DNA from 3 places in the Serratia sp. NA_112.1 genome. Region 1 is predicted to be linked to each of the others. Evidence: predicted binding sites of a transcription regulator. Region 1 holds the regulator's gene; each other region holds the start of a gene.

What was found. Region 1 encodes LexA, which represses DNA repair genes until DNA is damaged. Its sites were predicted from a motif close to TNCTGTATGTACATACAGNA; they were not measured.
Region 2: ACUTQ5_RS09235 (metal-dependent hydrolase) is a predicted target of LexA. The motif match lies at 4,602-4,621, and genes of this name have one in related genera.
Region 3: umuD (translesion error-prone DNA polymerase V autoproteolytic subunit) is a predicted target of LexA. The motif match lies at 2,635-2,654, and genes of this name have one in related genera.

What each region holds. Positions count from the first base shown of each region.
Region 1 is NZ_JBQZFO010000008.1:176,669-184,876, reverse strand. Features, by position in the region: gene plsB (glycerol-3-phosphate 1-O-acyltransferase PlsB) at 1-1,211, opposite strand, end outside; gene ACUTQ5_RS16635 (diacylglycerol kinase) at 1,361-1,729, shown strand; gene lexA (transcriptional repressor LexA) at 1,852-2,460, shown strand; gene dinF (MATE family efflux transporter DinF) at 2,753-4,117, shown strand; gene ACUTQ5_RS16620 (CsbD family protein) at 4,401-4,610, shown strand; gene zur (zinc uptake transcriptional repressor Zur) at 4,720-5,232, opposite strand; gene ACUTQ5_RS16610 (hypothetical protein) at 5,532-5,687, opposite strand; gene dusA (tRNA dihydrouridine(20/20a) synthase DusA) at 5,893-6,903, shown strand; gene pspG (envelope stress response protein PspG) at 7,063-7,281, shown strand; gene ACUTQ5_RS16595 (quinone oxidoreductase) at 7,584-8,208, opposite strand, start outside.
Region 2 is NZ_JBQZFO010000003.1:299,285-307,492, forward strand. Features, by position in the region: gene ACUTQ5_RS09220 (MFS transporter) at 1-1,301, opposite strand, end outside; gene kdgR (DNA-binding transcriptional regulator KdgR) at 1,541-2,332, shown strand; gene ACUTQ5_RS09230 (L-cystine transporter) at 2,458-3,849, opposite strand; gene ACUTQ5_RS09235 (metal-dependent hydrolase) at 4,034-4,582, opposite strand; gene hxpB (hexitol phosphatase HxpB) at 4,765-5,430, opposite strand; gene ACUTQ5_RS09245 (HdeD family acid-resistance protein) at 5,496-6,776, opposite strand; gene ACUTQ5_RS09250 (YniB family protein) at 6,972-7,532, shown strand; gene ACUTQ5_RS09255 (fructosamine kinase family protein) at 7,583-8,208, opposite strand, start outside.
Region 3 is NZ_JBQZFO010000005.1:233,470-241,677, reverse strand. Features, by position in the region: gene ttcA (tRNA 2-thiocytidine(32) synthetase TtcA) at 1-803, opposite strand, end outside; gene umuC (translesion error-prone DNA polymerase V subunit UmuC) at 930-2,198, opposite strand; gene umuD (translesion error-prone DNA polymerase V autoproteolytic subunit) at 2,198-2,620, opposite strand; partial or broken gene ACUTQ5_RS13330 (alginate lyase family protein) at 2,927-3,238, shown strand; gene nifJ (pyruvate:ferredoxin (flavodoxin) oxidoreductase) at 3,264-6,797, opposite strand; gene ACUTQ5_RS13320 (SMR family transporter) at 7,049-7,381, shown strand; gene ACUTQ5_RS13315 (hypothetical protein) at 7,466-7,681, opposite strand; gene ACUTQ5_RS13310 (DUF333 domain-containing protein) at 7,993-8,208, shown strand, end outside.

The DNA of each region.
Region 1 (8,208 bases):
GTCATCGACAGGGTGCCGGTCTTCGGCTCCAGCAAACGTCCGGTGCGGGAACGGCCGCCTTCAACAAAGTATTCCACCGAGTAACCGCGGGTAAACAGCTCGCCGAGGTATTCACGGAATACCGTCGAGTACAGCTTGTTGCCTTTGAAAGTACGGCGAATAAAGAAAGCACCCAGGCGACGGAAAATCGGCCCAGCCGGCCAGAAGTTGAGATTGATACCGGCAGCAATGTGCGGCGGGACCAGCCCCTGGTGATACAGCACGTAGGACAGCAGCAGGTAGTCCATGTGGCTGCGGTGGCAGGGCACATAAACAATCTCGTGCCCGTCCTGCGCCAACTGACGCACGCGTTCGGCGTTAGTGACGTTGATGCCTTGATACAATCGGTTCCAGGTCCAGCTCAGCACGCGATCGGAAAGGCGCACCGTCTCGTAAGAGAAGTCGGCAGCGATCTCTTCCATCAGCGCAATGGCGTTCTGCTGGGCTTTTTCGTGGGAGATTTTCTTGCTGCGCGCTTCGTCTTCGACCGCTTTTTCGATCGCCTTGGACGCCAACAACTTGTTGAACAGGTCCTGACGGGCAGGTAGGCTTGGGCCGACGGCAGCCAGACGCTGACGCGAGAAGTGCATGCGTGCTACGCGAGCCAGTTTCTGCGCAATGATTTTGTCCGTACCGTGCTCGGTGGCCATGCGGCGTAGCGAAACGGTATTGGAAAAACGGACAAAGCTGTCGCGGCCGAGCCACAGCACGGCGAAGAATTTCTGCACGCCGTTCAGCAGACGCAGATGTGGGGTACCATGACCTTCGCGCCCTGGAGAGCGGCCGAACATCACCGAAACCGGCAGCATCTGAATGTCGAGATCCGGATTACTGCGGTGCAGATCCAGATAGTCGTGGAACAGCTTTACCGACTCTTCTTTCGGCGTGTAGTAGCGGAATACGCGCGGCCCGTCGTGAATAAACACGTGGCTTGGCAGCACGGTGCCGTCTATCTCCAGCGGATCGAGGGGATCGGGCAGATCTTGCGCCAGGCACTGGGTGCGCAGCGTCAGCAAATCCGCCTTGGAATTATAAGGTAAAACATACAAAATCGGCCGTGAGGGATCCAACCCTAACTCCGTGACCGGATCTGAAGGGATAACCTTACTTCTTACCAACAGTTTAAGTGGTAAATTCAATAGTTTATAATAAATTTTACGCCAACCTGACATAACAACGTGAAGCCTCTTGTTAGCAATGCGCCGCAAGCATACCAGAAACCGGGTAGCAGATCTGTGGTGTTGGAAAACCGTGAGCCGGGAGAGTTTCCTGGCCTAGACTGTTTAATTATGACTTATCTCTGCTAAAGGCACTCAAAAACATGGCAAACCAAGCAACCGGCCTGACCCGTATTATTAAAGCCGCCGGCTACTCTTATAAAGGCTTTTCCGCTGCCTGGCAGCACGAAGCGGCATTCCGCCAGGAATTGGTGGCGACCGTGCTGGCTATCATACTGGCGATTTGGCTGGACGTAGGTGCGATAGCGCGCATTTTACTGATCGGATCTGTGCTGTTGGTGATGATCGTCGAAATACTCAACAGCGCGATTGAGGCGATTGTCGATCGAGTGGGGACCGAGCATCACGAGCTTTCCGGTCGGGCAAAGGATATGGGCTCGGCGGCGGTCTCACTGGCGATTATTTTGGCGCTGTTCGTCTGGGGTTCGGTGCTGTGGCAGCACTTTGCCTGAGTGGCGGCATTGCATTGCGACCCGTGTCGCTAATCCCTGATTTTTATTCACTCTTCGGTTCCCAAGCTGCAGTTACCTGTATATACTCACAGCAAGACTGTATAAACAAACAGGGGGGCGGAATGAAAGCACTAACTACCAGACAGCAAGAGGTCTATGATCTGATTCGCGATCATATTTCGTCCACTGGCATGCCGCCAACGCGCGCCGAGATCGCCATGCGTCTGGGGTTCCGTTCGCCAAATGCCGCAGAAGAACATCTGAAAGCGCTGGCGCGTAAAGGCGTTATCGAGATTATCTCCGGCGCTTCGCGCGGCATTCGCCTGCTGATGGAAGATGAAGAGGGTTTACCGCTGATTGGCCGTGTCGCCGCCGGTGAGCCGCTGCTGGCGCAACAGCATATCGAAGGGCACTACAAGGTCGATCCTTCCCTGTTCAAACCGAGCGCAGATTTTCTGCTGCGGGTCAACGGCATGTCAATGCGTGACATCGGTATTCTCGACGGCGATCTGCTGGCAGTGCATAAAACTCAGGACGTGCGTAATGGCCAGGTGGTTGTGGCACGCATTGAAGATGAAGTCACGGTCAAACGCCTGAAAAAGCACGGTAACGTGGTTGAGCTGTTGCCGGAAAACAGTGAATTCCAGCCGATTGTGGTCGATCTGCGTCAGCAGAATTTCACCATTGAAGGTCTGGCGGTCGGTGTGATCCGCAATGGCGACTGGGTTTAATCCTCGCGCCTAAACATCGTCCTCTGATTCAAGTCGCCCCAGCTCTGGGGCGATGTCATATCTGATTCACTATATACCCTATAGCTTTCAAGTTGCAGCTAAGCGGCCAACTCGCTCATCCCCAGGCGCTTACTCAGGTAAGTAACTGGGGTGACAAATCTGCCGGGAGCAGATTTGAATGCTGCTCGCAGCGGCCCCAAAGGGGTGTGGCCCATGGACGGGCCACATAACTGAGTGCAGATAACAACACTGCAACTTGAAAGATGACGGGTATACACGGGAACATTTCACTATGCGCCTGTTTTCTGCCTTCACCAGCGATACCGATAAAGCCCTGTGGCGCCTTGCGCTGCCCATGATTTTCTCCAATATCACCGTGCCGCTGCTTGGGCTGGTGGATACCGCAGTGATCGGCCACCTCGACAGCCCTACCTATCTGGGGGGCGTAGCGGTTGGCTCCATGGCGACCAGCTTCCTGTTTATGCTGTTGCTGTTTCTGCGTATGAGTACCACCGGGCTGACCGCACAGGCGTTGGGGGCGCAAAATCCGCAGGGGCTGGCACGAGCCTTTATGCAGCCGTTGCTGCTGGCAGTGTTGGCTGGGGCGGCGATTGTGTTACTGCGCTATCCGCTGATTGAGTTGGCACTAAGAATCGTCGGTGGCGATGGGACGGTGCTGGAACAGGCTCGCTTATTCCTCGAGATCCGTTGGCTGAGTGCCCCGGCGGCACTGGCCAATATGGTTATCCTGGGTTGGTTGCTCGGGGTGCAATATGTGCGCGCACCGGTGATCCTGCTGATTGTCGGCAACCTGTTGAATATCGTATTGGATATCTGGCTGGTGATGGGACTGGGCTGGAACGTGCAGGGGGCCGCTACGGCGACTGCCATTTCTGAATATGCCACGCTGCTGTTGGGATTATGGCTGGCCTGGCGCGTGATGCGCATACGCGGCATTTCTGTGCCGATGCTGCGCCAAGCCTGGCGCGGTAATTTGCGGCGTCTGCTGGCGTTGAATCGCGACATTATGCTGCGTTCATTGCTGCTGCAACTGTGTTTTGCCTCGCTGACCATCTTCGGTGCCCGGCTTGGTGGCGAGGTGGTCGCGGTCAATGCGGTGCTGATGAATTTGCTGACCTTCACCGCTTATGCGCTGGACGGTTTTGCCTACGCGGTAGAGGCGCATTCGGGGCATGCCTATGGAGCCCGTGACGATAGCCAACTGCGCAAAGTATGGCGTGCGGCTTGTCGGCAAGCCTGTCTGGTGGCGTTGGGCTTTGGGCTGCTCTATGCCGTTGCCGGGCCGCAAATTATAGCGGCGTTGACCTCTTTACCAGAACTGCGCGCGCTGGCGAGCCATTATCTGCCGTGGCAGGTAGTGCTGCCATTGGTGGGAGTATGGTGCTATTTGTTGGACGGCATGTTTATTGGGGCCACCCGCGGCGCAGAAATGCGTAACAGCATGGCAGTAGCCGCCGCCGGTTATGGGCTGACGCTGTTTACCTTGCCTGTATTAGGCAACCATGGATTGTGGCTGGCGTTGGCGGTATTTCTTGCGTTACGTGGTCTTGCTCTCGGGTGGATTTGGCATTGCCACAGGGTGCGAGGGACCTGGTTTGCAGCGGATGTGGCGCAATCAAAAATGATTAATCATTAGTTTTATTTATATTTTAATTCATATTAAGTTACATTTTCTTGAGCGAAATTGTTTCCGCTTACTTGCTGTTATTTTGGTGTTTTTACTGTGTTTTATTGTTTTTGTGAATTTTTATCCTGAGTTTTTATTTTTTTCGCTATCTGTAGCTATAGTTAATCATGTGGCTGGCGGAATGAATTGGAACTGACAATCCTTTTATTCAGGTCAATTGACCGAAATAATTACTCAGTTAAGTCCGGCCACAGGCGTTTAAAACTGACTAATCACAGGTAACGGAGAGGTTATGAACAAAGATCAAGCCGACGGTAACTGGAAGCAGTTTAAAGGGAAAGTGAAGGAAAAGTGGGGCAAGCTGACCGATGACGATCTGACGGTCATTGAAGGGAAACGTGAACAGCTTGTCGGTAAAATTCAGGAACGTTACGGCTACCAGAAAGAGGCGGCCGAGAAAGAAGTTAAATCCTGGGAAGACCACAACAAGTATCGTTGGTAGCGCGCTGGGCCGCAGCGGATTGCGGCCACAAGCTACCTTTTAAAGGTCCGGCGTTTTTATCCCCTTGACGCTAAACCTGCAGGTACAAGGAAGTACCTGAAAACCCAACCTATTTCTTCTTGATGGCGATGCTGTGATCGTGTTCGCCGCAGTCATGCTTGCTGTCACAGGCTTCTACCTCAACGCACCCCGCACACAGGCCATGCGCCTCCACCACGTTATGGCGCAGAACAAAACCAGACTCCTTCGCCAGTTTCTGCAGTGTCTCTTCGACCCCTTCGGTAGTGCGTTCGGTCACCTGACCACAGCGATCGCAGATAAACAACGCGGAAGTATGCGTCGGCTGTTCGAAGTGATGGCACAGCACGTAGCTGTTGGCTGACTCCACCCGGTGAATAAAGCCTTGTTCCAGCAGGAAATCCAGTGCTCGGTACACCGTCGGTGGTTTGGCCTGAGGTTCGGCGACGCGCAGCAGATCCAGCAGATCGTAAGCGCTGATGGCACCGGGCTGCTGTGCCATCAGGCGTAACACTTCCAGCCGCTGCGGTGTCAGACGCACATTGCGTTGCTGACAGAGTTGTTCAGCCTGCGCCAGCAGCTTTTCCTGGGTGCTTGAGTTCATGGCAAATTTCCCGGTACGTAAAAAAGCCGATTTTACCATGCTTCAGTCAAATCGCCGAGAGTCGGCCCCTTTTCCTCTGATATGGCGCACTAATCGACTGGTTTGCCGTCTGCCGTCCGTCACTAGCGTGACGATGTTCACACTTCGGGAGCCGGAGGCAGTGGATCCTCAGCCGGCAAGTGAGCGTTGAAAGCGCTCTGCCAACGCGGCCATTTCCGGCGCAGGATTATGCCCAATCAGCATAAAACCATGACGGCCATCGGCCCAGTAGACCACGTTCATCCCCTGGCGACGCTCGCTTAATAGGCGCGATCGCCTGCGATGCCGAGTGCCAGAAAACCAACGGCGGCGGCGATCAGGCTACGCCGACTGTCACCGCCCATCGCCAGGGCCGCACCGGAGAACAGCAGAGAACCGGCAATGACTGGCAGCAGGCGTTTAACGAAACTGTTCATGGTTGTTTCCTCATTGATAAAGGTGCACAACTGCACCCGTGTTGAGAGAACACCTGACCACGCTTTTTTATTCGTTTTTTCGAGGACTTTTTTAACCGGGCGGTACAGTGGTTTTCCCAACGCTGTCGATTGTCGTTATAATAGGCGTTTGCGGCAGTACGCCGTTCGTTGAAACCAGACAGAATCAGGTAGCCAGTAACCCAGCATGACGACAGACAACAACGCTTCAAAATACGCCGCCAATCGTTTCTCCATCGCGCCGATGCTCGACTGGACCGATCGTCATTGCCGTTACTTCCACCGCCTGCTGACCAAAGACACGCTGCTGTACACCGAAATGGTGACTACCGGCGCGATTATCCACGGCAAGGGCGACTATCTGGCCTACAGCGAAGAAGAACATCCGGTGGCGCTGCAATTGGGCGGCAGCGATCCAGCTGCGTTGGCGCACTGTGCCAAATTGGCTGAGCAGCGCGGCTACGACGAGATTAATCTTAACGTCGGTTGTCCGTCAGATCGGGTGCAGAACGGCATGTTCGGTGCCTGTCTGATGGGGCAGGCAACGCTGGTTGCCGACTGCATCAAGGCGATGCGTGACGTGGTGTCGATCCCGGTGACGGTGAAAACCCGTATCGGCATTGACGACCAGGACAGCTATGAGTTTCTGTGTGATTTTATCGCCACCGTTGCTGGCCGCGGCGAGTGCGATATGTTTACTATTCATGCGCGCAAAGCCTGGCTGTCGGGCCTGAGCCCGAAAGAGAACCGCGAAGTGCCACCGCTGGATTATCCGCGTGTCTATCAGCTAAAACGTGATTTCCCAGAACTGACTCTTGCCATTAATGGCGGGGTGAAAACTTTGGAAGAGGCGAAGCAGCATCTGCAGCATCTGGACGGCGTAATGATGGGGCGTGAAGCCTATCAGAACCCGGGAATTCTGGCGCGGGTCGACAGTGAACTGTTTGGTCGCCAGACTGAGGTGATGGACAGCGTGGCGATTATTGAGGCGCTGTATCCTTACATCGAACGCGAACTGTCGAACGGTACCTATTTGGGCCATATTACCCGCCATATTCTGGGCCTGTTCCAGGGCGTGCCGGGGGCGCGTCAGTGGCGCCGTCACCTGAGCGAAAATGCCCATAAGCCAGGGGCCGATACGCGCGTGGTTGAACAAGCACTGGATTTAGTGCGCTTACCGCGTACCGAAATGGCGTAATCGACATAAATATCTGACTAAAAGTTAGCGTTTTTGACCAGGCATGTCGCATTATGTGATGTGCCTTTTTTTTAATTTCAATCAGTTAGTTTCAACGCCGGTCTGGCACGCTTCTTGTAATAGCTCAGCAGATACTTTGTTTTGCGAAGGAGCAAAATCATGTTGGAACTTTTCTTTCTGGTCGGTTTTGTTGTGATGCTGATGGTGACCGGGATTTCGCTGCTGGGCGTATTCGCCGCGATAGTGGTGGCGGCGGCGTTTATGTTACTCGGTGGGCTGTTTGCGATGGTGATTAAGCTGTTGCCGTGGTTGATTCTGGCTGTGGTAGCTGTCTGGATTTACCGTTCGATGCAGAAACCACAAATACGCCGCTACTGATTTTTTGTTGAATAATCAGTCGGTCACACTGAAATCTACGCAACAGACTTGTGCTGAATGCGGCAGCGATCACAGCTTGGTGCTTTAAATGCTAATACGGCGCATTAGCCATGTTTTTTACGTTTCTGGGCTGTTAGGATATTTGCCGATACAGCGATGCGACCGATTTCATCACCGCAAGAGACATTGACCTAATACGAGTGTTGCTCAAGCAACCCGCTGTCTCGGGCGGACTCTGCTCTACCCCTACAAACGCAGTAATAGAAAGGGCTCCTTATGGGGCCCTTTGCTTTTGCCGGTGATCAGGGGATCAGCAAGCTTGAACCGCTGGTGTTACGGCTTTCCAGCACCTGATGCGCGCGCTGAGCATCGGCCAACGCAAACTTTTGCTCTTCCTTCACATCGACTTTGATTGCCCCGCTGCCGATCAATGAAAACAGCTCATTGCTGGCATACTGCAGTTCAGCACGGTTGGTAATGTAGCCGTTAAGCGAAGGGCGGGTGACGTACAGCGAGCCTTTTTGGTTCAACAACGCCAGATCAACCCCGGTGACCGGGCCGGAGGCATTGCCGAAACTCACCATTAGCCCACGGCGTTTCAGGCTGTTAAGCGAGGCTTGCCAGGTACTTTGGCCTACCGAGTCGTAAACGACGCCGACTTTCTCGCCCTGGGTCAGTTCAGACACGCGCTGGGCGATATCTTCCTTATGGTAATTGATGGTTGCCCATGCGCCGGCGTGCTTCGCCAGCTCGGCTTTTTCGTCGGAGCCAACGCTACCGATAAGTTTTGCCCCAAGCGCTTTAGCCCACTGGCAGGCAATCAGCCCGACACCGCCCGCGGCGGCATGGAACAGGAACACTTCACCCGGTTGCACCTCATGGGTTTGGCGCAGTAAATAATGCACCGTCAACCCTTTCAGGAAAGAG
Region 2 (8,208 bases), on a different contig from region 1:
GCCAGGATCAACGAGGCATGAGTGCCGGAGGTGGGGAACAGGTTGAACATTAACGCCACCAGCGCGGCTCCCGAGGTCTGTCCCAACAGCCGGGCGGTGCCCAGCATGCCGCTGGCACCCCCACTGCGGTTGCGTGGGGCGGCGGAAATAATGGTGTGGTTATTCGGTGACTGAAACAACCCAAAACCGGCACCGCATAGCACCATGCGCCAGATGATATCCAGGTCTGAAGGGTTTTGCGGCAGCAGCGCCAACAAGAACAAACCCAGAGCAAACACCGCGAGACCGATACAGCCTAACAACCCAGCATGAATGCGCTCAACCAGACGTCCTGCAAGCGGTGCCATGACGATAATCGCCAAAGGCCAGGGTGTCAGCAGCAACCCGGTGGCGACCTCGTCGCGGCCCAGCGTGCTTTGCAGGAAGAACGGCAACGAGACCATCGCCAGCATCTGGGCGGCGAAGGAACAAATCGAAGTACCCATCGACAGCGCGAAAATCGGAATGCGCAGCAAGTCCACCGGGAGCAGTGGGAATTGCTGACGCAGCTGGCGGCGAACAAAGAAGAAGCCAATCACCAGCAGCGCGGCGATTTCGCTGAATATCAGCGCCAGGCTTTGGCCCTGGGCAAAGCCGCTGATGGCGGTGATCAGCAACCCGAAGGTCAGGGCGTTCATCACCGCACTGGCCGGATCAAAACGCTGATTCGTGCTTTTTTGGCTGTTGCCGGGCAGGTACTTCATCCCCAGCAACAACGCGACGATACCAATCGGCAGGTTAATCGCGAACAGCCATTGCCAGGAGGCCAGCGACAGGATAGCCGCCGCTACCGTCGGCCCGGCTGCTGAGGAAAAGGCGACAATCAGTGAATTGATACCCATACCGCGGCCGAGAAACCGCTGTGGATAGATAATGCGTATTAACGCGGTGTTGACACTCATGATAGCGGCGGCGCCAAAGCCTTGCAGCACACGAGCAATGGTCAGCGTCGTCAGCGAGTCGGACAGGGCGCAGAACAGCGAGGTAATGCTGAATACCAACAGACCGGCCTGATAGATGCGACGATAACCGATCAGGTCACCGAGCGAGGCCAGCGACAGTAGCGAAATGGTGATCGCCAACTGGTAGGCGTTAACCACCCAGATGGAGCTGGCCGGGCTGGCATTCAGATCGCGCGCGATGGTCGGCAGTGCCACGTTGGCAATCGCGCCATCGAGCACCGAGACGGTGATGCCCAGGGCAATGGCGAGAATAGCCCCATAGCGTTGTGGGACGGGCAGGCCGTCAGTACAAGAACGCATGTTGATCTCGAAGGTATTAATTCGGGGGAGTATTACCATGCTAATCATATTAGTCTGCGATTGCATCCACAGATTCCCGCTCAATTGTAATAACCGATGAGAGTTGAGCGCTCAATTCTTTCCTTCTCAGGCATTTATCCCCAGGGCAGATTGCGTGCTTTCCACGGTACCGCATATACTGAAACTCGTGTTCAAATTTCTTAAAACAGAAAATGCCGGGTAGGATATTGATATTGACTATGGTTAACGCAGACTCAGATAAACAACCGGATGCGGTTTCATCCGTGCTGAAGGTATTTGGTATCTTGCAGGCGCTGGGCGAAGAACGTGAGATTGGCATAACCGAGCTTTCCCAGCGGGTGATGATGTCCAAGAGCACCGTCTACCGTTTTCTGCAGACCATGAAGTCATTGGGCTATGTTTCGCAGGAGGGGGAGTCGGAAAAATACGCGCTCACGCTCAAGCTGTTTGAACTGGGAGCCAAGTCGCTACAAAGTGTCGATCTGATCCGCAGCGCCGATATCCAGATGCGCGAACTGTCGAACCACACCCGTGAAGCTATTCACCTCGGGGCGCTGGATGAGGACAGTATTGTCTATATCCATAAAATCGACGCCATGTATAACCTGCGTATGTATTCACGTATTGGTCGTCGCAACCCGCTGCACAGCACGGCGATCGGTAAAGTGCTGTTGGCCTGGCGTGACCGGGCTGAAGTGGCGCAAATCCTGTCAAAAATTGAGTTTACCTGCAGCACCCCGAACACCCTGACCGATGCCGCGGCCTTGATGTCACAGCTGGATCAGGTGCGTGAGCAGGGGGTGGGTGAAGACATCGAAGAACAGGAAGAAGGGTTGCGCTGCATTGCGGTGCCGGTGTTTGACCGTTTTGGTGTAGTCACCGCCGGCTTGAGCATCTCGTTCCCGTCCATTCGTTACTCGGAAGAGGCCAAAGCCGATTACGTCAAACGGCTGCATATCGCCGCCCGCAACATTTCCGAGCAAATGGGCTACCACGACTACCCATTCTAATTCCGCCGGTTGCCATCAAGGCGTCCCATTCACTGGCAACGCTTTTTTTATTTTAGATTTAGCGGTTTTCAGACGTAAAAAAACCGGGACCTGCTTCAGCCCCGGTTTTTTAATTTCGATGAAATTTACTGGTGAGCCAGTTCCACTTCGTCTTCGCTGTCCATAATGGACTTGTCAGTCTGTTTCATCAGTTGGCTGGTGACGGTACCGGCGGTCATGGAACCGCTAACGTTCAGCGCGGTACGGCCCATGTCGATCAGTGGTTCAACCGAAATCAGTAGAGCGACCAGCGTGACCGGCAGGCCCAGTGCAGGCAGCACAATCAGCGCGGCGAAGGTTGCGCCGCCACCCACACCGGCAACACCGGCGGAGCTGATGGTGACGATACCCACCAGCGTGGCGATCCACAGCGGATCAAGCGGGTTGATACCGACGGTAGGGGCAACCATCACCGCCAGCATGGCCGGGTAGAGACCGGCACAACCGTTCTGGCCGATAGTCGCGCCGAACGACGCCGAGAAACTGGCAATCGATTCAGGTATACCCAGGCGACGGGTTTGTGCTTCCACATTCAGCGGAATGCTGGCGGCGCTGGAGCGGCTGGTGAAGGCAAAGGTGATCACCGGCCAGACTTTGCGGAAAAACTTTGCCGGGTTAACGCCGGTGAAGGCCAGCAGCACCGCATGCACGCCAAACATGATGGTCAGACCGAGGTAAGAGGCCACCACGAAGCTGCCGAGTTTGACGATGTCGTGGATGTTGGAACCGGCCACCACTTTGGTCATTAACGCCAGGACGCCGTACGGGGTCAGTTTCATGACCAGACGCACCAGCTTCATGACCCAGGCTTGCAGGGTGTCGATAGCGACCAGTACGCGTTGGCCTTTCTCTTTATCGTCTTTCAGCAACTGCAGCGAAGCCACACCCAGGAAGGCGGCGAAGATCACCACGCTAATGATCGAGGTTGGGCTGGCACCGGTCAGATCGGCAAACGGATTTTTCGGCACGAACGACAGCACCAGTTGCGGTACGGTCAGGTCGGCTACTTTACCGACGTAGTTGCTCTGAATAGCCGCCATGCGCGCGCTTTCCTGCGTGCCCTGCACCAGGCCTTCTGCGGTCAAACCGAACAGGTTGGTGACCAGCACGCCCACCAGTGCGGCGATCAGCGTGGTGAACAGCAGGGTGCCAATCGTCAGGAAGCTGATTTTTCCCAATGAAGAGGCGTTATGCAGCTTGGCGACCGCGCTCAAAATTGAGGCGAACACCAATGGCATAACAATCATTTGTAGCAGTTGCACATAGCCGTTGCCGACAATGTTGAACCAACTGATGGATTCTTTCAGTACCGGGTTATCGGAACCGTAAACCAGTTGCAGTGCCAGACCGAACACCACGCCCATTACCAGGCCGACCAATACCTTTTTCGCCAGGCTCCATTGCTTATGGCGGGTTTGCGCCAACAGCAAAAGGAGGGCGACAAAAATCACCACGTTAATAACCAGCGGAAGATTCATCCCCAATGTCTCCAATTATTTTTTCTTATATAAAAATGGCTATGCACCAAGGCGTAGCGATACTAAATATCGTAACAGTTTGCGTAACGGCTCACTTATATCCAAATGGAATTTGATATAACTTTGTGGGTGAATTTGTTTGATTAATAATCTTTTCGGATATTAAATGGCCGTTTTTTTGTGATCACAGTCTGATATTTTTTATTTGTTCGAAATAGGACTGCACAGGAATGGTGCAACCGCCTTGCCAGTAGACAGCGAAAGCGACCAGACACAGGCACAGAGCGCGCTCGAGTTGGTTGCCTTTCTGAGAATTTAGCAGCGGCAGGCGAAAACGCCAGCGGCAAGGCCAAAGCAAGGGCACGCCGGCGGGGGTGAGCATATCTGCCAACAGGTGACTGAAGTAACCGATAATCATCGCATGCAGCACATCCGGCGGGATCGGCCAACTGCGTGGGACGTCAAGCTGGAACAGTGCCATGCCACCGGCGATCGCCAGCAGGCTATGAGTAAAACCGCGATGGCCGAAGGCACGAGAGATTGGAATGGCGATCCAGCGCAGACGCTGGCCTAACACCGATTTTGGGTGATCGATATCGGGCAGCAACGAAGTCAGCAGAGCAGCGGGGATAATATGCCACCAGTCGCCGGTAGCAAGCGATGGTGTCACCTCGGCCTTTTTGGCGAAAATCGCGCAAGCGACAGAGAAAATAAGATGTCCTTCCGCGGTCATACTGCCGTTCCAGCTGATAAACTGTTAATTTATCCAGTATATGGGAAAATTTCCAGTAGTGGAAGCAGTTACCCTGTAACCAATTGTTTATTTTATGACACAATGCGCTATTTTGAAATTAAGCGCTGATGGGGCTTGAAGGGGATAGTCATGGCACCGGGATCAGACCGATGCCGCGAAAATTACGCTAGGTGATCCGGTGTCAGCTGTTCCAGCGTTTCGAGCTTATGGTCGGCCAATGCCCAGCGCGGATCGTCGCGATATTCGTGCGCCGGGATAACAATCGAACGCATTCTGGCGGCCTTGGTGGCAATCATGCCGTTGAATGAGTCTTCCAGAGTGATGCAGCGCAGTGGATCACTGCCGAGGCGCTCGGCGGCGATCAGATACACTTCGGGGTGCGGCTTGCTATATGGCAGATACTCGGCGGAAACCAATTGGTCAAAGTAGCCTTCAAGGCCAAACATCTGCAGCACCTGCTGTTGCATGTGCAACGGCGAAGCGGAAGCCAGGCCGATATTCAGATCCAGACTGCGGCACAGTTCCAGCGCCTGCTGCACGCCTGGCAACAGCGGTTGTTTTTCACGTACCAGTTCTATGGCGCGTTCGATGATCCGCGCTGAAACTTCCTCTTGCGAAACCCCTTGCCACGGCATGGCTTGGTACCACATTTTCACCACCAGATCGATGCGCAGACCCAGGGTATCCGGTAGCTTGTGGCGGTCGGACAAATCCAGCCCCAGTGCGCCAAAGATATCCAGTTCCGCCTGTAGCCACAGGGGTTCTGAATCGATCAATAAACCATCCATATCAAAAATAGCGGTTTCAATGCGTTGCGAATAGGTCATTAACGGTTAACTCCTTGCCGGCGCCGATGAATGTGGCAAACACTTTATCATCGCTGACGGCGAGACTAAAACTTTTGCCTACCGGGCTGACCCCGGCCAAAGCGCAGGATACGCCACACTTCCCGCAGCTTTAACCACCAGCGCTGATGTTGGCGCTCGGTGACCTGCTGTAGCATGCGCGCATAGTCCAGCACCAATCCTGGCGTCCAGGTCATGCTTTCGCCACGGCTGCGCAGCACCGCCAGCATCCACAGGTTGGGATCGAGCACCAGCAACAGAAAACGTCGCCACAGATGCTTATCGCCCAGTACGCCTTCCAGCGCGCTGTCGAGTGCCCGAATCACTGTGGTGGAACAGTTGCGACGGGTCAGATTGTAGGTGGTGTCCTGCCGATAGCGTTGCCAAAAAGCGCGCAGCGCCGTCGGGTTATAGCGATGAAACTGGATTTTTTTATCCGGTGGGCACCAGGCCGCCACCTCTTGCTGCAGGCTCGGCAGAAAACGCCCGTCGACGTTGTTTTGCTCGCCGGAATGTAGCAACTGGCGGAAATCCTGTGCGGAGTGGCTGATATTGTTAAGCGGATAGTGGCTAATATACAGATCCGGATCGAGTGCCACGGCAGCATGCCCGGTGGAGATGTTACCGTCGCCGTCTACTGCGGCTATGTAGCGGTCGACGATGTAACGTCGGCGAGCGTCTTTTGCCGAACCTATTGGCGTCCAGACGTACAGGTTGAGTGGGCTGGAGTCATGCGCCCATTGTAGTCCCGACTGATCCTGATTTTGATTCAGAGAAAAGCTTTCCAGCCGGCGTGCAATGCGCAGCAGCGCCCAACCGGAAAGCAGGATCATTACGCCGAGGCAAAAGGGCACCGTCATGCGGTGTGGTGCCGGCCAGCCGAAAAAGATCATCAATGAAAGCAGAATTTCACCGCTGCCAGCGAGCGCTACCGGCTTCCAGCGGCTGTGCTGGATCACCGTGGAGGAGGCGATACGTACCGCGCCGTCAAGTAACAGCGCACTGCCAAATACCAACGTGGCGACAATGTTACCGTCTGCAGGTACGTCAAAAATCGTAAAGGCCATAAAGATAAAGCCCAGGCCTTTCAGCAGCACCGGTCGGCTGGCGGAAGAACCTATCACCAACGCGGCGGAAATCGCCACCAGCCCCTCCAGCGCCAATATGACTGCCAAGGCATCTAACGCCAGCACCGAACGACCATCCTGCAGAATGTCGAACAGCATCAGCATGCCCACGCAGATCCACAACCAGCCGAACAGCATCAGCAGGCGGCGCTGCCCGTGCAGCGCCTGTGTGCCCAACAATAAGATAATCAGCCGGATCATGGTGGCCCCTGTCTAAACGGATTGATTTAACTATATAACTATTTAATGGTAACGCGCGGATGTCGTTAAGCTGTTGATTTCGGATAATCCCGGCTACGCTTGTAGCACAATAACGGTGAAGAAAACGGTGGGCGAGTTTCAGTAACTACAGGTAGACTTAGTCAATTACGGTTACGTCGCTTACAAGGGGAACACATGACGTATCAACAGGCTGGGCGCATCGCCATTATCAAACGTATTCTTGGCTGGGTGGTTTTTATCCCGGCGTTGCTTTCAACGCTGATCTCAATGTTGATGTTTGTTTATCAGCACAGCGAAAAGACTAAAGGCATCAATGCGGTAATGCTGGATTTTGTCCACGTGATGGTCGATATGGTGCGCTTCAATACGCCGTTCCTGAATATCTTCTGGTATAACTCGCCGGTCCCGGACGTCGAAAAAAGCCTGTTCAGTGGCGCTAATTTCATGTTTATCGTGATTTATATTCTGATTTTTGTCGGGCTGGCGCTGCAGGCTTCAGGTGCGCGCATGTCACGCCAGGTGAAATTTATTCGCGAGGGCCTGGAAGACCAGATGATCCTCGAGCAGGCCAAGGGCGGCGAGGGGCACACCCGTGCGCAGTTGGAAGAACGTATTACCCTGCCGCACCACACCATTTTTCTGCAATACTTCCCGCTGTACATTTTACCGGTGGTGATTGCGGTGATCGCCTGGTTTGTTATCAAGCTGCTCGGCCAACTGGCCAGCGTGGCTTAAGGTGAGATAAAGTTGAGGCGCTGGGTTCAGCGCCTTGATTTTTATCGCGGCTAGGAATGCAGCAGTGTTTCCACCGCACGCTGGGCCTTGACCAGATGCTGGCCACCAAACAGATTGCTGCGGTTGAGCAGGTAATACAGCTGATACAACGGCTGACGTTCGATAAATCCATTCTCCAAAGGCCAGATGCTTTGGTAACCGTCATAAATCTGCGGCGGCAGCTCCGGATACAGTGGCAGCATCGCCAAATCGCACTCTCTGTCGCCCCAATAGCAGGCTGGATCAAACAGCAAGGGGCCGTTGGCAGTTAAAGCGCAGTTGGCAGGCCATAAATCGCCATGCAACAGTGAAGGCTGCGGCTGATGGTGCTGCAGGCGGAGATACACCGCGTCAACAATCTCATCAATATCCCCGAAGGTCATGCCTTTCTCTGCCGCCATTTGCAACTGCCAGCCAATACGCTGCTCGGCAAAAAACTCTGACCAGCGGCGCTGCCAGGCATTGGGTTGCGGAGTGGTAGACAAATCGTTGTCGAAGTCGAGACCGAACTGCGGCTGTTCGCTCCATTTGTGCAGATGAGCCAGTTGTTGGCCAAGACAGTAGGCGCCGTGGGCATCAAAGGGTTTCAGGGGTTGATACTCCAGCAGCAGGAAACTGTAGTCGCGATCGCTGCCGA
Region 3 (8,208 bases), on a different contig from region 1:
CCGTGGTGAATTCCTTTGAAATCAAAAAGGTTGTAGTCGCTCAGGTGCGAAGGCACTACGTTTTGCATCGCGCTGAACATGGTTTCCAGACGGCCCGGGTAACGTTTATCCCAGTCGCGCAGCATGTCGCCAATGACCTGACGTTGCAGGTTAGGCTGCGAGCCGCACAGGTTGCACGGAATAATCGGGAAGCCTTTGGCAACCGAGAAACGCTCAATGTCTTTTTCACGGCAATAAGCCAGCGGGCGAATAACCACGTGTTTGCCATCGTCGCTCATCAGCTTGGGTGGCATGCCTTTCAGCTTGCCGCCGTAGAACATGTTGAGGAACAGCGTCTGCAGAATGTCATCACGGTGGTGACCAAGGGCAATTTTGGTAGCCCCCAGCTCGGTAGCGGTGCGGTAAAGGATACCGCGGCGCAGGCGTGAACACAGTGAGCAGGTGGTTTTACCCTCAGGGATCTTGTCCTTGACGATGCTGTAGGTGTTTTCCTCAACAATCTGGTATTCCACCCCCAGGCTTTCCAGATAGGCCGGCAGAATATGCTCGGGGAAACCGGGCTGTTTCTGATCGAGGTTGACCGCAACCAGCGAGAAATTGACCGGGGCGCTTTGCTGCAGGTTGCGCAAAATCTCCAGCATGGTGTAGCTGTCTTTGCCGCCGGACAGGCAAACCATGATGCGGTCGCCTTCCTCAATCATGTTGAAATCGGCGATCGCCTGGCCCACGTTACGACGCAGGCGCTTTTGCAATTTGTTCAGATTGTATTGCTCTTTTTGACTAACTGTTTGTTGTTCTGACATTTAAATCGTGCTCGTTCTCAATTGGGGGCACTATGGGCATAAAGTTTTAGGCAGCGAGTTTAGCATTCTATGGACTGCTTGGGTATTTCATCCATTCGCCCGGAGAGCAAAGGCGGTTTGTTTACCTCAGTACACGCGGGCACGCGGCAAATCTGCCACCCGCGTGGTGTAAGCAGGAGAGAGAAACTCACGTTTCATTGACCATGTCTGTTGGTTTCCTTGCCCGGCAAACCAGACCCCGGCATGCCTGGACTGATTGATTTTATCCAACGCGGCCATCAAGCGTTCGCTGTTGGGGCGTGGCTGATACTCATCGAACAGGTCTGGCTGAGCAACGCCTTGCGAGTAAAAGTCCTGCAGCATAATGCCGGCTTTTAGATAGCGGTGACCGGGTTGCCAAATCTTGTCAAGACATCGAGTCGCGGCGGCGATGATGTCGCGCGTATCCTGCGTTGGGGTACTGAGCCTGATGCTCGCGGTGTTGCCGTAATATTTTTCGTTGACCGAAAAGGGGCTGGTTTTAACCCATGCATTGATATTCCGACAATACTGATGTTCTGCACGCAGTTTCTCTGCCGCTCGGGATGCGTGCATACAGATCGCCTGATGCATATCCTGGTATTCAGTGACGCGTTCGCCAAATGATCTGCTGCAAATGATCTGCTGTTTGGTTGGGGCAAACTCCTCGAGTGACAAGCAGGGTTCACCACGCAGTTCACGCACTGTGCGCTCAATCACCACGCTGAAATGCTTGCGGATCATCGTGGTACTTGCGTCCGCCAGCTGCAGGGCGCTTTCGATCCCCATATTTTGCAGCTCTTTGGTTATGCGGCGTCCGATACCCCAGACTTCTGCCGCCGGTACTCTCTCCATTAATTTTCGCTGCCGCTCCTGGTTGGAAAGGTCAACCACGCCTTGGGTCTGACTCCATTTTTTCGCCGCGTAGTTCGCCAGCTTTGCCAGCGTCTTGGTCTGGGCAATACCGACGCCGACGGTGAGGCCAGTGCATTGTAAAACGCGGGCGCGAACCTGGTGCCCAAACGTGGCCAAATCGACACAGTTTTGTACCCCGGCAAGCTCAAGGAAGCTTTCGTCGATAGAGTAAATTTCGGTCCGGGGCGCCATTTCTTCGAGCACGGCCATCACTCGCATCGACATATCGGCGTACAGCTCGTAGTTGCTGCTGAATGCGATACCCCCGGCACGCTCAAAGCTGTGTTTTATCTTGAAATAGGGCGCGCCTGTTTTCAGGCCCAGGGCCTTCGCCTCTTTGCTCTGTGCCACCACGCAGCCGTCGTTGTTCGACAGCACAACTATCGGCCGACCACGCAGGTCCGGACGCCACAGCGTTTCACAACTTGCATAGAAGTTGTTTACATCGGCCAGGGCGTACATTATTTCAGCCTGGTGATGGTTGAAACCACCACGCCGACGATGTCCAATTCTGCACCATCATCCGAGAGTGGTATCGGCCTGAATGTCGGGTTCATCGGCTCAAGCTGTTTGACAGGACGAAGACACAGTCGCTTAACCGTGAACTCGCCTGCGATGCTGGCAATCACGATATCGCCGTGACAGGCACCAATGCTTCGATCGACCACCAGCATGGATCCATCGGTGATCCCGGCTTCGATCATGCTTTCACCTGAGGCGATCAGGAAGTAAGTTGCCGAAGGGTGGCTAATGCAGTACTCATTGAGGTCGATCCGCGCGTGTATGTAGTCTTGTGCGGGGCTGGGAAAGCCCGCCGGGACGTTATCGGCGTAAAGCGGAATGAACTGTTTCTCTGGGGTTGGCGTGGGGAAAAAGTGTTTCATGGCGCATTTCTCTTTACTGTTTTTATATACAGTATAATCGAGTTTTAGCCATTACAACCATAAAGAAAGTCAGGGGCGAGATGATCCACAGCTATCCCCTTGTTGGGCAAGATGATCCTCTCGGAAAATTTTTAGGGTGTGGTTTGCAGAGCCGAATGTAGCGGTGTTTTTACGCTCGGAAACGTTTTTTATCAGCCGGGAAACACAAAACCGGGCAGGATAATCTCAATCACCTCTGATGATAATGGGGAACCCGTTTGATGATCCGCATCTGCCTGCAGGCTGGCCTGTTGTTTTGCCTGACGTCGCTGGCCGCCGAGCGGAGGCAAGCATGACTATCTGAGCTTGGGGGCTTATTGGTGGCCGGATGCGAGCAAAGCCAACGGGCTGCCCTGGGTCCGCCGCGATGGACAGGTGAATCCGGCCAGTAAGAATGAGCAAAGTGACGATGTGCGTTTGGCGGAGTTCACCCAGTGGGTTCAGAGGCTGGCACTGGCGGGATATTTCTCCGGTCAACGGCGCTATAGCGATCGGGCGATGGAATTGATCCGTACCTGGTTTATTAACCCATCAACGCAGATGAATCCTAACCTCAACGACGCTCAGGGCATCCCGGGGCGCGAACCAGTCGCGCCCCGATGACTTACTCGGCGGAGGATTTTTCCCCTTTGCCGGCCAGCAGGCTGAGGAAGTCGTACTTCTCTTTCAGCTCTTTCTCTGCGGCCTGATACAGCGCGCTGGCCATCTCCGGCTGCTGTGAGTTCAGGCGGCGGAAGCGCTGTTCTTTCAGCAGCGTTTCGGTCAGGTTGCTGTTTGGCGGCCGGGAGTCCAGCGCCAGCGCAGGTTTGCCCTCATCGGTGCGGCGTGGATCGAAGCGGTACAGCGGCCAGAAACCGGTGGCGGTCAACTGCTTCATCTGGTCGTGACTGAGCGCCAGATCGTAACCGTGCTCTTCGCAGGGGCTGTAGGCGATAATCAGTGATGGACCCGGATAGGCCTCGGCTTCCTGAATCGCTTTCACCGTCTGATTGAGCTGGGCACCCAGCGAGATTTGCGCCACGTACACATGGCCGTACATCATCATGCTGACGCCCAGATCCTTACGCGCCTTGCGCTTGCCGTGTTCACCGAACTTGGTGACAGCGCCCAGCGGGGTAGCTTTCGACTGTTGGCCACCGGTGTTGGAGTAACATTGAGTATCCAGCACCAGTACGTTGACGTTCTCGGTCAGACTGAGGACGTGATCCAACCCACCAAACCCAATGTCGTAAGCCCAGCCATCGCCGCCAATCAGCCAGATGGACTTATCCACCAGATAATCGGCGTCGGTTGCCAGTTGGCGTGCATCGCTGCCTTCGATTTTTTCCAACAGGCCGCGCAGTTCAGCGATCTGCAGGCGGCGCGGTTCCGGTGCAATATCTTCCATTTTCAGGGCATTAACCAATGGTGTCGGCAACTGCGGTGCCAGCGTGTTCAACAGGCGTAATACGCGGCTGCGGTGTTGGTCGACAGTCAGGCGGAAGCCCAGACCGAATTCGGCGTTGTCCTCAAACAGCGAGTTGGCCCAGGCCGGGCCGCGCCCTTCGGCATTGGTGGTGTAAGGTGTGGTGGGCAGGTTGCCGCCGTAAATGGATGAGCAACCCGTGGCATTGGCAATCAGCAGCCGGTCGCCATAAAGCTGGGTCAACAGTTTGATATACGGCGTTTCGCCGCAGCCGGAACAGGCGCCGGAGTATTCGAACAACGGTGAAATCAACTGTGAGGTACGAATATCGATCCGCTCGAGCTGTGCCGGGTCGATCTCCGGCAGTTGCAGGAAGAAGTCGTAGTGCTCTTTTTCCACTGCCAGATGCTCCAGCCGTGGCGCCATGTTGATGGCCTTGATGTCCGGATCCTGGCGGTCTTTCGCCGGACACACCTCAACGCACAGGTTGCAACCGGTACAGTCTTCCGGCGCCACCTGCAGCACATATTTCTGACCGCGCATATCTCGCGCTTTTACATCCAGCGATTGCAGCGAGGCAGGGGCATGTTCCATCGCATCCGGCTGAACCACTTTGGCGCGAATGGCGGAATGCGGACAAGCGGCAACGCAGTGGTTGCACTGGGTGCACAGATCCGGCTGCCAGATGGGGACCGCTTCGGCGATATTGCGTTTTTCCCACTGAGTGGTGCCCACTGGCCAGGTGCCGTCCGGCGGGAAGGCGGACACTGGCAATGCATCGCCCAATCCGGCCAGCATCGTAGCGGTGACGGTTTTGACAAAGTCAGGCGCGGCGTCGGACACCACCGGCGGTCGCATTGGGCTGCTGTCGTCTATCGGCTGCAGTGGGATCTCAATCAGTGCATCGAGCGTAGCGGCCAGTGCCTGCCAGTTGCGTTCAACAATATCCTGCCCCTTGCTGCTGTAGCTGCGGGCAATGGCGTCTCGCAATTGCTGCAGGGCCACATCGCCCGGCAGGATCTGGGTCAGGTGGAAAAACGCCATCTGCATCACGGTATTGATGCGCGCGCCAAGTCGGCATTCACGCGCCAGTTTGGCGGCGTTGATGATGTAAAATCGTGCCTGGCGCTGTTGCAGCACCGCCTGCACTTCCTGCGGCAGTCGCGACCAGGCCTCTTCAGCACCGTACGGGGTATTGAGCAGGAAAATGCCGCCGGGTTTCAGGCGCTCCGCCATCTGGTAGGTATCGATAAACTGCAATTGGTGACAGCCGACAAAGTCAGCGCGACTGACCAGATAGGCCGAGTTAATCGGCTGCTCACTGACGCGCAGATGCGACACCGTCAGGCCACCGGCCTTTTTCGAGTCGTAGACAAAATAGCCCTGTGCGTACAGCGGCGTGCTGTTGCCGATGATTTTGATGTTGTTTTTGGTGGCGGAAACCGACCCGTCGCTGCCCAAACCGTAGAATAACGCCTCCAGTGAGGCACGCTGTGGGAGGGTCTCTTCACTGAGGGGCAGGGAAAGGCCGGTCACATCGTCAAAAATACCGACGGTAAAACGCGGACGCGGTTTGTCCAGCGTCAGTTCTTTAAATACCGCCAACGCGCAGTCTGGCCCAAATTCTTTTGAGGACAACCCATAACGGCCACCGATCACCTTTGGCATGCTGGCGCGTTCACCCCGGCTGAAGGCTTCGGCCAGCGCGGTCATCACGTCCAGATACAGCGGTTCCGCCAGCGCGCCTGGCTCCTTGGTGCGATCCAATACGGCGATTTTGGTTGCGCTTTCCGGCAGTACGCTGAGCAGGTGTTGCGCGGAAAATGGCCGGAACAGCCGTACTTTCAGCACACCGACTTTTTCGCCGCGAGTCAGCAGGGCGTCGATCGCTTCTTCGCAGGTCCCGATAGCGGACCCCATAAGGATCACTACGCGTTCGGCTTGCGGATGGCCATAATATTCAAAAGGCTGATATGCCCGGCCGGTGATCTGGGCAAACTTGTCCATCGCATCAATCACGTGCTGGCCGGCACCGTCGTACCAGGGATTGGTGGCTTCACGCGATTGGAAGTAGGTATCCGGGTTGGCGGAGGTACCGCGCACCACGGGATGGTCTGGCGACAACGCGCGGCTGCGGTGCGCATCAATTGCCTCCTGCGGTAGCATCTGGCGCAGGGCATCATCACTCAGCGGGACGATTTTGTTGATTTCATGCGAGGTGCGGAAACCATCAAAAAAGTGAATAAACGGCAGGCGACTGTTGAGGCTTGCCGTTTGAGAAATCAACGCAAAGTCCTGCGCTTCCTGCACGTTACTGGCGCACAGCATGGCGCAGCCGGTCTGGCGGACTGCCATCACGTCGGAATGGTCGCCGAAAATCGACAGCGCGTGCGTGGCGATGGTACGTGCGGCGACGTGCAGGACAAACGGCGTCAGTTCGCCGGCCAGTTTGTACAGCGTCGGGATCATCAACAGCAGGCCCTGCGACGAGGTAAATGAGGTCGACAGTGCGCCGGTTTGCAATGCACCGTGCACCGTGGCGATGGCACCGCCTTCCGACTGCATTTCCACCACCCGCGGTACGTCGCCCCAGATATTCTGACGGCCATCGCCGGACCAGGCATCGGCCTGTTCCGCCATGGTCGAACTGGGGGTAATCGGGTAGATGGCAATCACTTCGCTGGCGCGATAGGCGACGGAAGCGACTGCGTTATTACCATCTGTAGTAATCATCGACTTTACCTTTCATTGCTCAAAAAACCGCAAAAGTCATTTCTTGCAGTAATTAACAAAGTCTAGCAGAGGGATATATTGGCCCTTTATCGCATTTGTGTGGCGGTGGAAAAATCGACCAAAGTTACTGTAAATTGATATTTCCCGCATTAAAATCACGCCGCGAAGACGAATTGTCATGGTTGTTTAACGACAATTTATTTCCAGCGCGTCATACTGTCGAACAGGTGAACTTACGGAAGAAAAAAACGATGAGCGGATTTATGTATTTAACCATGGCGATTGTGGCGGAAGTGGTCGCCACCACCATGTTGAAAGCCTCTGAGGGCTTTACCCGCCTGTGGCCGTCGCTGGTGGTAGTGGTCGGTTACGCGGTCGCTTTTTGGGGACTGTCGCTGGTGGTTAAAACTATGCCTCTGGGCATTGTCTACGCTATTTGGTCAGGGATGGGCATTGTGCTGGTGTCCATTGCGGCAGTATTTGTTTATCAGCAAAAACTGGATCTACCGGCAGTTTTCGGGATGGGGTTAATTATTGCCGGCGTATTGGTGATTAATTTACTGTCGAAAACAGCGGCGCACTAATTGTTATTTTAAGGTAAAAATAGTCAGCGTGACATTCAGTGACGCTGGCTGAAAACCTCAGTGATAATAACTGAAAATAATGAATCAGGTATATTCATCCAGTAACAAAATCAACGCTATTTTTTTACTATTGTCTGACAATTCCCAGTCCGTCCATTGCTCCCAAACCCCTCCTTCAAACCTGTCATCGCTCTTGTCGCCCAGAGCGCTCGGTGGCTGCTCCTTGAACCGCGTGAAAGCCCCGGTGACCATAAGAATGATAACAGCGTGCAAATAAACGCCAAATAATTGCAGGAACATATTTTCATTATTTATATATCAGGCTAGATTAAATAGGTTTGCATCAAAGATAACAAAACGTGTCCGTATAAAGTGACGCGAGTTATACCCTTTGGATTTCGAGTTGGCCGCTCTAGCGCGTCCATGCGCTCGCGGCATTTGTACATCCCTGTACAGCACCGCTAGGCGACCAGCTTGCTCATCCCCAGGTGCTTACTTGAGTAAGCAACTGGGGTGAGTGAGTGCAGGTAACAACGCTGCGGCTTGAAAGACGACGGGTATATCGGCAATGGCGATTTTACACAGCGTAGTCCGGGTTCAGGAGTGGAATAATGACAACATCAAAATGGTTGCTGGCCGGTGCCGTATTGCTTTTGGCCGCATGCAGCAGCAAAAATGAAGAGCCAGTACAGCAGGGCAACAGTGCCAGAATCAATACCTTACAGACCAGCGCGAACTGCGCCAGCGTGGGCGGTATCACTACCGTGACGCACAATTTAAACGGCGAGGCGGTAAGAATGTGCCAAATGCCGAATGGCAAGCAATGC